3 regions of the Priestia sp. MDV22-iso46 genome follow, and region 1 is predicted to be linked to each of the others. Evidence: riboswitches for the same ligand, from Rfam matches in the RefSeq annotation. Region 1 holds a riboswitch; each other region holds the start of a gene.

Evidence for each region. A riboswitch is a leader RNA that binds a small molecule or an ion and turns the genes downstream of it on or off. The one in region 1 is predicted to bind glycine.
Region 2: it holds a riboswitch for glycine, as region 1 does, so the genes downstream of both, gcvT (glycine cleavage system aminomethyltransferase GcvT) here and glyA (serine hydroxymethyltransferase) in region 1, are expected to answer to the same signal.
Region 3: it holds a riboswitch for glycine, as region 1 does, so the genes downstream of both, AC4NPH_RS24395 (amino acid permease) here and glyA (serine hydroxymethyltransferase) in region 1, are expected to answer to the same signal.

Annotation. Positions count from the first base shown of each region.
Region 1 covers NZ_JBZVWT010000010.1:97,059-100,342, forward strand. Annotated here, with positions in the region: gene sdaAA (L-serine ammonia-lyase, iron-sulfur-dependent, subunit alpha) at 1-182, opposite strand, end outside; gene AC4NPH_RS26990 (serine dehydratase beta chain) at 182-697, opposite strand; gene glyA (serine hydroxymethyltransferase) at 710-1,960, opposite strand; glycine riboswitch at 2,056-2,174, opposite strand; glycine riboswitch at 2,177-2,283, opposite strand; gene AC4NPH_RS27000 (amino acid permease) at 2,717-3,284, shown strand, end outside.
Region 2 covers NZ_JBZVWT010000002.1:247,282-250,565, forward strand. Annotated here, with positions in the region: gene AC4NPH_RS13210 (DEAD/DEAH box helicase) at 1-1,322, opposite strand, end outside; glycine riboswitch at 1,503-1,595, shown strand; gene gcvT (glycine cleavage system aminomethyltransferase GcvT) at 1,808-2,908, shown strand; gene gcvPA (aminomethyl-transferring glycine dehydrogenase subunit GcvPA) at 2,929-3,284, shown strand, end outside.
Region 3 covers NZ_JBZVWT010000007.1:25,411-28,694, forward strand. Annotated here, with positions in the region: gene AC4NPH_RS24395 (amino acid permease) at 1-1,286, opposite strand, end outside; glycine riboswitch at 1,446-1,526, opposite strand; partial or broken gene AC4NPH_RS24400 (FAD-binding oxidoreductase) at 1,726-3,076, opposite strand.

The DNA.
Region 1 (3,284 bases):
CCATCTTTTATTCCTCTATCAACGGCTTCCTTCATTTTAATCAATCGCTCTTCCATCATGCCGATAATGGTTTCTTCTCCTTTTCCTGAATTTTTTGCTTCCATCATCAACATTATTTCACCAATTGTTTTTCCTTCACTCTCACAAACCTGAACAAGCTCTGTCATGGACTGAATTTTCATCATAATAGACTCACCAATGATTTCTTTCTTGACTGATAACGACTCACAAGAGCTGTAAAGTCAACATCAGCGCTTAGACGAATATCTACCATTGCTTCGTTAATCATAAAGATTTTAGATAAACCGCCGCCAAGTGATGCTCCACCTACTTTTGCCACACAATTTCCTCGTTTTACTGTAACAATTGTTGTGTTCGGATGTTCAAAATATGGACAACTGTCTTCAAGCTGAAATTCATAGGACAGTCCGTATTGTAAGGTCATCTCGATTGAATGTTTAATCCGTGAATCATCTGTATCCATTCCAAGCAATCCCCCAAGAAGGGCTTTATCTGTTCCATGACCTTGGTGTGTTTCGGAAAAAGAATCATAGAGAATAATCGTTGCTTCTTTCGGGCGTCCACCTATCAATTCATGAATGAACTTCCCAATCAATACAACACCAGCCGTATGAGAACTAGATGGTCCTACCATGATTGGACCAATAATGTCAAAACAACTTTGAAATTCCATCATGAGGCCCCTTTCTTATATAGTGATTGGCTGTTGAAATAATGGATACCCATCACAAATCGCTTTTGTTGTTTCTTTTGCTTGTTCAAGAATGGTTGAATCTCCTTTACTCTTAAGAACAGATGCAATTATTTTACCAATTTTAACCATCTCTTTTTGCTTCATACCTCGTGTTGTTAAGGCTGCTGTTCCCATGCGTATTCCACTTGTCACAAATGGGCTTTCAGGGTCGTAAGGAATTGTATTTTTATTAACCGTAATTCCTGATTTCTCTAGTAGTTTCTCTGCTTCTTTTCCAGTTAAGTCCCACGGACGTACATCTAAGAGGACAATATGATTATCGGTTCCGCCGGAGACCAGAGTTGCTCCTTCTTTCTTTAATGTTTCACTCAATACTTCCGCATTTTTAATAATTTGTTTTGCGTATTCTTTAAAATCTGATTGCAAGGCTTCTTTGAAAGAAACTGCTTTTGCTGCAATAACATGCATGAGGGGTCCACCTTGGATACCAGGAAATACAGCTTTATTAATTTTTTTGATCATTTCCTCATCATTAGTCAAAATAATGCCACCGCGCGGTCCACGTAATGTTTTATGTGTGGTACTCGTCACTACATCTGCATAGGGGATTGGTGATGGATGGAGGCCTGTTGCAACAAGCCCTGCAATATGAGCCATGTCTACCATGAATTTTGCCCCGACTCGATCAGCAATTTTCCTAAAGCGTGCAAAATCAATGGTTCTTGGATAAGCACTTGCTCCTGCAATAATCAATTTTGGTTTTTCTTTTTTTGCAATTATTTCTAGTTCGTCATAGTCAATCAAGTGAGTATCTTCTCTTACACCATAAGATACGATTTCAAACCATTTTCCTGAAATGCTGACAGGGCTGCCATGAGTTAAGTGACCGCCATGCGAGAGATTCATCCCCATCACTTTATCACCAGGCTGTAGCAATGCATAAAAAACAGCGAGATTGGCTTGGGCACCCGAATGTGGTTGAATATTTGCATACTTGGCACCAAACAGCTTGGTGAGGCGCTCCATAGCTGATTGTTCTGCCACGTCAACAAACTCGCAACCGCCATAGTAACGCTTTCCCGGATAACCTTCTGCATACTTATTAGTGAACACGGATCCCATTGCCTCCATTACTTCATTACTCACAAAGTTCTCTGATGCGATTAACTCTAATGTGTTTAGTTGTCGTGTTTTTTCATTTTCGATAGCAATATAAATATCGCGATCATAGTTTCTTAGACTCATCGTTATATCCTCCTTTGATTTTTTCAAAATTTTACGTTTCCTTACCTTCCCCAACAAAAAAGACAGAGGAAAGGCAAGATATTGATCTTACCCTTCCTCTGTCCCTTTTACCTGAGAGATTACCTTTTACATGAAACATTTTAAGAAAATGATTTCTTAAAATGTTTCATGTAAAAGAGTTCCCCTTTGGTGGCTTTGCAGCTCTCTCCAGAGGTGCGTCCAATTGCAGTCTTTTTACCTGAGAGTTTATACCCCAAGGATTTTTTGGGGGTTGCTCCTTCGGTGCCGAATTGATTTTCTTCGGTCTCTCCCACAATCATCATTCGCTTATATACAGTTAATTTGACAATTTGAAATAATAGAGAATAATCTATAAATTTTTAATTTATTACGGTAAAGAGAGTTTGTTTGATATAAATTTATTATGAATTAGAATTTAGATAAAAAAAAGTAAGCACTTTTATAACACATAGTAACTAAAAGTATACCTTAAGAAAAAATAAAGCTTTATTCTAACCATAAAGAAAAATATGTCATAAAACCTCACAAAAACCTTTAAAAAAACAGAAAATTATAAATATAATAAGTCCACCAGCACAAATTTAATACTTAGTTGACAAGAAGGAGTTGAATTTGCAGTTATAAAAAAGAACGTAGTTATCGTCGGAGCTGATGTAATTGGATGTGGGAAAACTTACTATCTGAGTAAAGTGGAACAACGAAACATTACCAATTTATATTAAGGAGTTATTTCATATGAATCAGAAAGAATCATTAAAGAAAACTCTTCGAATGCGTCATATGATGATGATTGCGTTTGGAGGTTCCATTGGGGCTGGCTTGTTCGTCGGCAGTGGCGCTATCATTCAAGCTACTGGACCAGCAGCAGTCTTGACGGCTCTAATGGCTGGAACATTAGTTATTCTTATTATGAGAATGCTAGGGGAAATGGTTGTAGCAAAGCCTAGTTTAGGTTCATTTTCAGATTACGCTCGAGAAGCCCTTGGGAACTGGGCCGGTTTCACAGTTGGTTGGCTATATTGGTATTTCTGGGTTATCGTTATTGCTGTAGAAGCAATTGCAGGTGCTACAATATTAAAAGATTGGATATTCTCTGATACTCCACTCTGGGTATTGAATCTAATTCTTTTGTCGGCATTAACATTGACTAATCTCCTCTCTGTTAAAGCTTATGGTGAGTTTGAATATTGGTTTTCCCTGATTAAAGTTGTTACAATCACTTTATTTCTTTTTATCGGTGGAGCGTACATTTTAGGTCTATTACCAGGTACCACAATGAATTTCTCTAATTTAACGATGCATA
Region 2 (3,284 bases), on a different contig from region 1:
TGACAAAACTGAAGGTTGATTCCTTCTCCGCCTGCTTCAGTGGCAATAAATACTTGCGCGTGGCTTTCAAAAAGCTGCTTCATCCAGTCTTTTTTACCTCGCTTAAATCCGCCTCTAAAAGGTACAGAGGTAATTCCATGCTGTTTTAAATACCACTGTAAATACAGTTGAGTTGCTCTGTACTCAGTAAAAATAATGACTTTATCATCAATTTTCTGAACGAGCTCTAGCACTTTTTCTGCTTTTGCATTTTGCGGCACTTGCTGAAGTAGTTCCATTAACGGAGTGATCATATGTTCCGTTAATGCGCTGTTTTGATCTTCCTGACGTTCGAGCATGTTTTTTAATGTCATATACACCGCTTCACGGCTGCTGCAGGCCTCTCGCTGCAGGGTTAAAATTGAAAAAGCGCTTGAAGGGTGCAGTCCGTTTCCTTTAAAAGACGTAATCGCATCGTACAGCTCGCGTTCTTTTGGCGAGAATTCAACAGGAATGGTTTGAACAATTCGCTTCGTCCATTCGATACCCGTATCGTGGCGGCGATTTCGAATCATAACTTTGTTAACAAGCTCTTTTAAGTGTTCATCGTTTTGCAAAGAGCGTTTTTTAGCGGAAAATAATTCTTCGAAATAGTCTTTATTGCCGAGATGGCCAGGCTTTAAAAGAGAGACTAAGTTAAAAATTTCTTCAATTCGATTTTGAATCGGTGTTGCGGTTAGCAACAGACAAAATTTCTTTTTTAGACTTTGCACAAATTCATAGTTTTTTGTTTTGTTGTTTTTAAGTTTATGAGCTTCATCAATGATGATGAGGTCGTAGTCTTGTTCAAGCACAATTTCTCGATGAGGAGAACGTTTTGCTGTATCAATTGAAGACACAACGATGTCACACTGATCCCACACATATGATTTTCTTTGAGGGACTGCGGGAATATAAAATTTTTGATTCAATTCCATAGCCCACTGTGAAACAAGCGAAGCTGGAACTAAAATGAGAACTTTTTTAACAAGTCCGCGAATCATATATTCCTTCAAAATTAACCCTGCTTCAATCGTTTTCCCCAGTCCTACTTCATCTGCTAAAATGGCTTTCCCATTCATTGTTTCAACTACTTGTTTGGCTACTTCGAGCTGATGAGGAAGCGGCGTTAAATCAGCTAGATGTTTTGGGCTTTGTAGTCCTTCAAATTCTGAGATAAGCGTTTGGTCTTCTATTTCATAGGCAAGTTTATACAAATCCCATGCAGACCAAGGGCCGTCTTGCTCCAATTTAGTTGAGAAGGCTGCTTCCCATGTTTCATCGATGTTTAATTTCACTTTCATGATAAAAATGCTCCTTTGTAAAAAATTTTTATTGAACAAATGATAAGAATCAGGTAGGATAAAAATATATTTAGAAAATTTGAAAAAGAAAATAGATTAGCACTTTACAAATGATTGTGTGAATAAAGATAGATACATCTTTCAGTAGTATGCCCAACTTTACCAACTTTATAGAAGCGAATGACGACACGGGGAGAGACTACTTGAATGTAGCGCCGAAGGAGCAAGCAATAAAATTGTGAATCTCTCAGGCAAAAAGACTCTTGTTTGACGCAGCTCTGGAGAGTGTCTATGCGTTTATAGACCACCCACGAGGCAAACCTATTCGTTTATAGGTAAACTTTCAGGTGAAAAGGACAGAGACTTCCTACTAAATACAGTAGGGGGTTTTCTGTCCTTTTTTGTTTGGATACGTAGTGATCCCCACACTATTTGAAAACTCCCCGTTATGAAAAGTTTCACGTGAAAAAGAGGAGGACATAAATATGACAACAGAATTACACAAAACGCCGCTTTATGATACCTATCAAAAATATGGTGCCAAAACAATTGATTTTGGAGGATGGGCTCTTCCCGTTCAATTTTCTTCTATTAAAGAAGAGCATGAAGCTGTACGTACAAAGGCAGGCCTTTTTGATGTCTCTCATATGGGAGAAATTCTTGTAACAGGAGCTGATAGCTTAGCTTTTCTTCAGCACACGATGACAAATGACGTTTCTACCCTCGTAGATGGAAAAGCACAGTATACGGCTATGTGTTATGAAGACGGAGGCACGGTAGATGATTTGCTGATTTATAAAAAAGCAGATCAAGAGTATTTGCTAGTCGTAAACGCTGCTAATATTCAAAAAGACTATGAGTGGCTGGTGTCTCACAAACAAGGAGATGTAACGCTCGTTAATCAGTCTGATGAAACTGCGCAGCTAGCTTTACAAGGTCCTGTAGCAGAAAAAGTTTTACAAACGTTAACGAACGAAAATTTATCTTTATTAAAGCCATTTACATTTGCTGATGATGTAGAAGTAGCGAATGTAAAAGCTCTCGTTTCACGTACTGGGTACACCGGGGAAGACGGCTTTGAAATTTATTGTTCTTCAGCTGACGCCTCTCACTTGTGGACGGCTATTTTAGAAGCAGGCAGTGATGAAGGTGTGCTGCCTTGCGGATTAGGAGCTCGCGATACGCTTCGTTTTGAAGCTACTTTGGCTTTATATGGCCAAGAGCTTTCAAAAGATATTACGCCCATTGAAGCTCGAATTGGATTTGCAGTAAAAACGAACAAAGACAGCTTTATTGGAAAAGAAGTGTTAAAAGAACAGCGTGAAAGCGGGGCATCTCGTAAACTGGTAGGAATTGAAATGATTGATAAAGGTATACCAAGACACGGTTACGAAGTATTTGCAGATGAAGAACAAATTGGATTTGTGACAACAGGTACACAGTCACCGACATTAAAGAAAAACATCGGTTTAGCGCTATTGTCAGCAGAGTATTCAGAGCTTGGTCGGGAAGTAGAAGTGCAGGTTCGAAAAAAACGCTTAAAAGCAAAAGTGGTTTCAACACCTTTTTATAAACGTTCAAAGTAAGCTTTGGGGAGGAATTTAACATGTTACATCGCTATTTACCAATGACAGAACAAGATCAGCAGCAAATGTTAGCAGCAATTGGTGTTTCATCTGTTGATGATTTATTTTCAGATATTCCGCAGCGCGTTCGTTTTCAAGGAGAATACAATATTAAAAAAGCGGCTTCAGAGCCTCAGCTGTTAAAAGAATTAAATAGTATGGCTGCTAAAAATGCTCATTTAAAAGACTATGCTTCTTTTTTAGGAGCAGGAGTTTACGATCATTACATGCCGGTTATTGTTGATCATGTTATTTCTCGTTCGGAATTTTATACGGCCTATACTCCGTATCAACCAGAAATTTCTCAAGGAGAACTTCAGGCCATCTTTGAATTTCA
Region 3 (3,284 bases), on a different contig from region 1:
GTCAACAATAAGGCTGGGCGCGTCGCGTCAGAAAACAGCATAATAACAAGAATCACCGCAAACAAAGCTAGCACAACATAGTTTATAAATGGTGTTAACGGTGCTTTGAATGCTGATGCTGCATGCAGCTGCGGACGCGTCTTTTTATACCTTAGATGGCAAATAAGAATGATACTCCACACCCAAATAAAACAAATAGCGCTAATGGTCGTGACGATGCCGAAAGCTTGGTCTGGTATAAGTTTGCTTAAAAGAGCTCCCGCTGAGATGACCAGCGTAGATACAAACAATCCGTTGCTTGGTACGTGGTTTTTGTTCAGTTTTGCAAACTTAGATGGCCCTTGGTCATTTTTACTTAAATTATATAAGATACGGCTTGTTGAAAACATTCCGCTATTACAAGCAGAAGCGGCTGAAGTTAATACAACAAAATTAATAATTCCAGCAGCAAGCGGAATTCCGACTAAACTAAAGGTTTTAACAAATGGGCTTTCTGCTGCATTTAATTCCATCCACGGGTTAATAAATAAAAGGACGATAAGTGCCCCAACATAGAAAAATAAGATTCGCAGCGGAATTTTATTAATGGCCGATGGAATATTTTTTTGGGGATTTGATGTTTCTGCTGCCGATACCCCTACCAATTCAACCCCGACGTATGCGAATATAACCATTTGGAATGAAAGTAAGAAACCTGAAACCCCATTTGGAAACAGTCCTCCGTGATTCCAAATGTTTTGAACAGTAACGGATCCCGCGTCTGTTTTAAATCCCATTACCAGCAAAATAACGCCAATAATAATTAATGCAAGAATCGTAATAACCTTTATTAAAGCAAACCAAAACTCTAATTCTCCAAATAATTTTACGGTTAATAAGTTAAGACCTAATAAAATGATTACACAAATAAGTGCGGGAATCCACTGAGGAATATTGAACCAATATTTCACATATACGCCAACTGCAATCACATCAGCCATAGCTGTCATAATCCAGCAAAACCAGTAGGTCCATCCCGTTACAAATGACGCCCACGGTCCAAGATACTCTTCAGCAATATCTGTTAACGATTGATAACCTGCTTTAGACAGCAGTAGTTCTCCTAGCGCTCTCATCACAAAGAAAAGCGCAATACCAACAATTAAATAAGCAAAGATGATAGAGGGACCTGCAAGCTGTATTGCTTTACCAGAACCTAAAAACAAGCCCGTACCAATGGTTCCCCCAATCGCGATTAGCTGAACATGACGATTGGATAAATCCCTCTTTAATTCTCGTTGTTCCAACTCTAACTCCTCCTAACAATAAAACCTTTGATGCGATCGTGCGGACTACAAATAAAGTCCAATAAAAAAAAGAGATTGGATGCGCTCCAATCTCATGGTCATAAGAATAACAAATATTAAGGTACATGCTACCAATTAGTAACATGCCAAATAAATATCCGGTACTCTTCTGTCCTTTTGCCTGAGATTGTGAACCCTTCGGCGTCGCGAAACTATCGCGATCTCTCCAGAAGCTGCTCCTGCTATAGTGTGATCCATAGCAATCATAGCTTTCTACGTATTAATTTTTTCAATCAATAGAATGACTGTCGAATAGTTGTTTATTCTAATACCAGTTAGATGCTTTGTCAACAGGAAAGATTACTTTCATTTATTTACCTTCTTCGACAGAAGGTAATTGAACAGTTTCAATCGTCAACTTAGTATCCTTTTCCTCGCGCTACCTGAGTCCTTGCGGGAACCTGAACACATTAAACGGATCATACTTTTTGTTCACTCTTTCTAATCTCTCTGCGTTGTCTCCAAAATACTCACGTTCGTAGTTTCTCAGGTTGCTGATAGGAAAATTCACATAGGAACCTACCGTAATACTTTTAATATATTCAAATCGCTTGCGAAGCCAATCTCTGTTTGCTCTTGCAAATACATCTTCTGTCCAGACAGACTGAAACCCCATAATATATCTGGCGTTTCTGTAGAAAAAAGCCGTTTCTCTTTTACCAACACGGCGAATTTCTCCTCCTAGTGCATAAAAAGAAATCGCATCATACACGGAACCTTCTGCCGGACGCTGTATGAGATCTGCAAGATTTTCAAGCTCACCACGTGAATAGCTTCTGTGCACAAATCTTCCCGTTGACTTAAATTTTTCAGACGGAGGATAGGTTGCTTCTATTTTTTTTACCGCTTCAAGAAAAGATAATGATTCCAGCTCTACTTGAAACCCTTCTACTTCTGCAAAAGGCTGCAAAATCTCCCGAGCTCTTTCTGGGGAGCCGTAAAAGAATCCGTTTGCAAATATGCCTAACCCTTCTCCTCCTGCATTATAAAATGCTTGCAACTAGCGTCATACGTTTGTCCAGTTTGGGCAGCCAGTTTTGCCATATATTCATCACTTGTGCCTGCTTCTCCTTTGTAGTACCTACATAAAAGAATCGAACGAGCGTCACAGAGCTGTTCGTGGGCTTTGGAAGCTGAAACGTCATGCTTACCACAACGCCAAAGTTACCGCCACCGGCACCGCGGCATGCCCAAAAAAGATCCGCGTTACACGATTTGTTTGCCTTAATGAGCCTTCCTTCATAATTGACTAATTCTAGCTCTATCAAGCTGTCGCACCCTAACCCGTAAAGTCTGCTCGAAAGTCCCCAGCCTCCACCAAGTGTAAAGCCAGATACCCCAACAGTCGGACACGTTCCTCCTGGAAACACATATCCGTTCGAACCGATGAAATCATACACTTCCGTATTTTCCTCTCCTGCTTTCATCTTTAAAATGTTCCGTTTCCTATCCAATTTCAACCCATTTAATCGACTAATATCAATGACTAATACACAGTCACCCGTAGAATACCCTTCATAATGATGACCGCCAGATCGAATGCGAATATCAACACGATGCTTGCGCGCCCAGCGGATCGCATTCACAACATCCTGCTTTTTTTCACAGTATACAATCACAAGCGGAAATTTATTAACAGCACGATTCCATCCCTGACGAGCTTCCTCATAAATTGGGGCTTTTGGCGTTACCACTTCGCCCGTAAGCCCTTTTAAAAACATTGAGTCCATTTTGACCTCTGCCACCTCTGTACATACTTTTTATTAGATTTATTACTATAGTATTATCAATGTGGTTAAAGGTTTGGGTTTTGGGATAGAATTTGCGTTTATTATTTGTATAAAATACGTCATTATAGTTTGTTTTAAAAGCATTAACTCTCTTATGTAATTTCTCTTTAGCGATGTAAAACTTTCTAAATCTAGACTTTATGGGAAT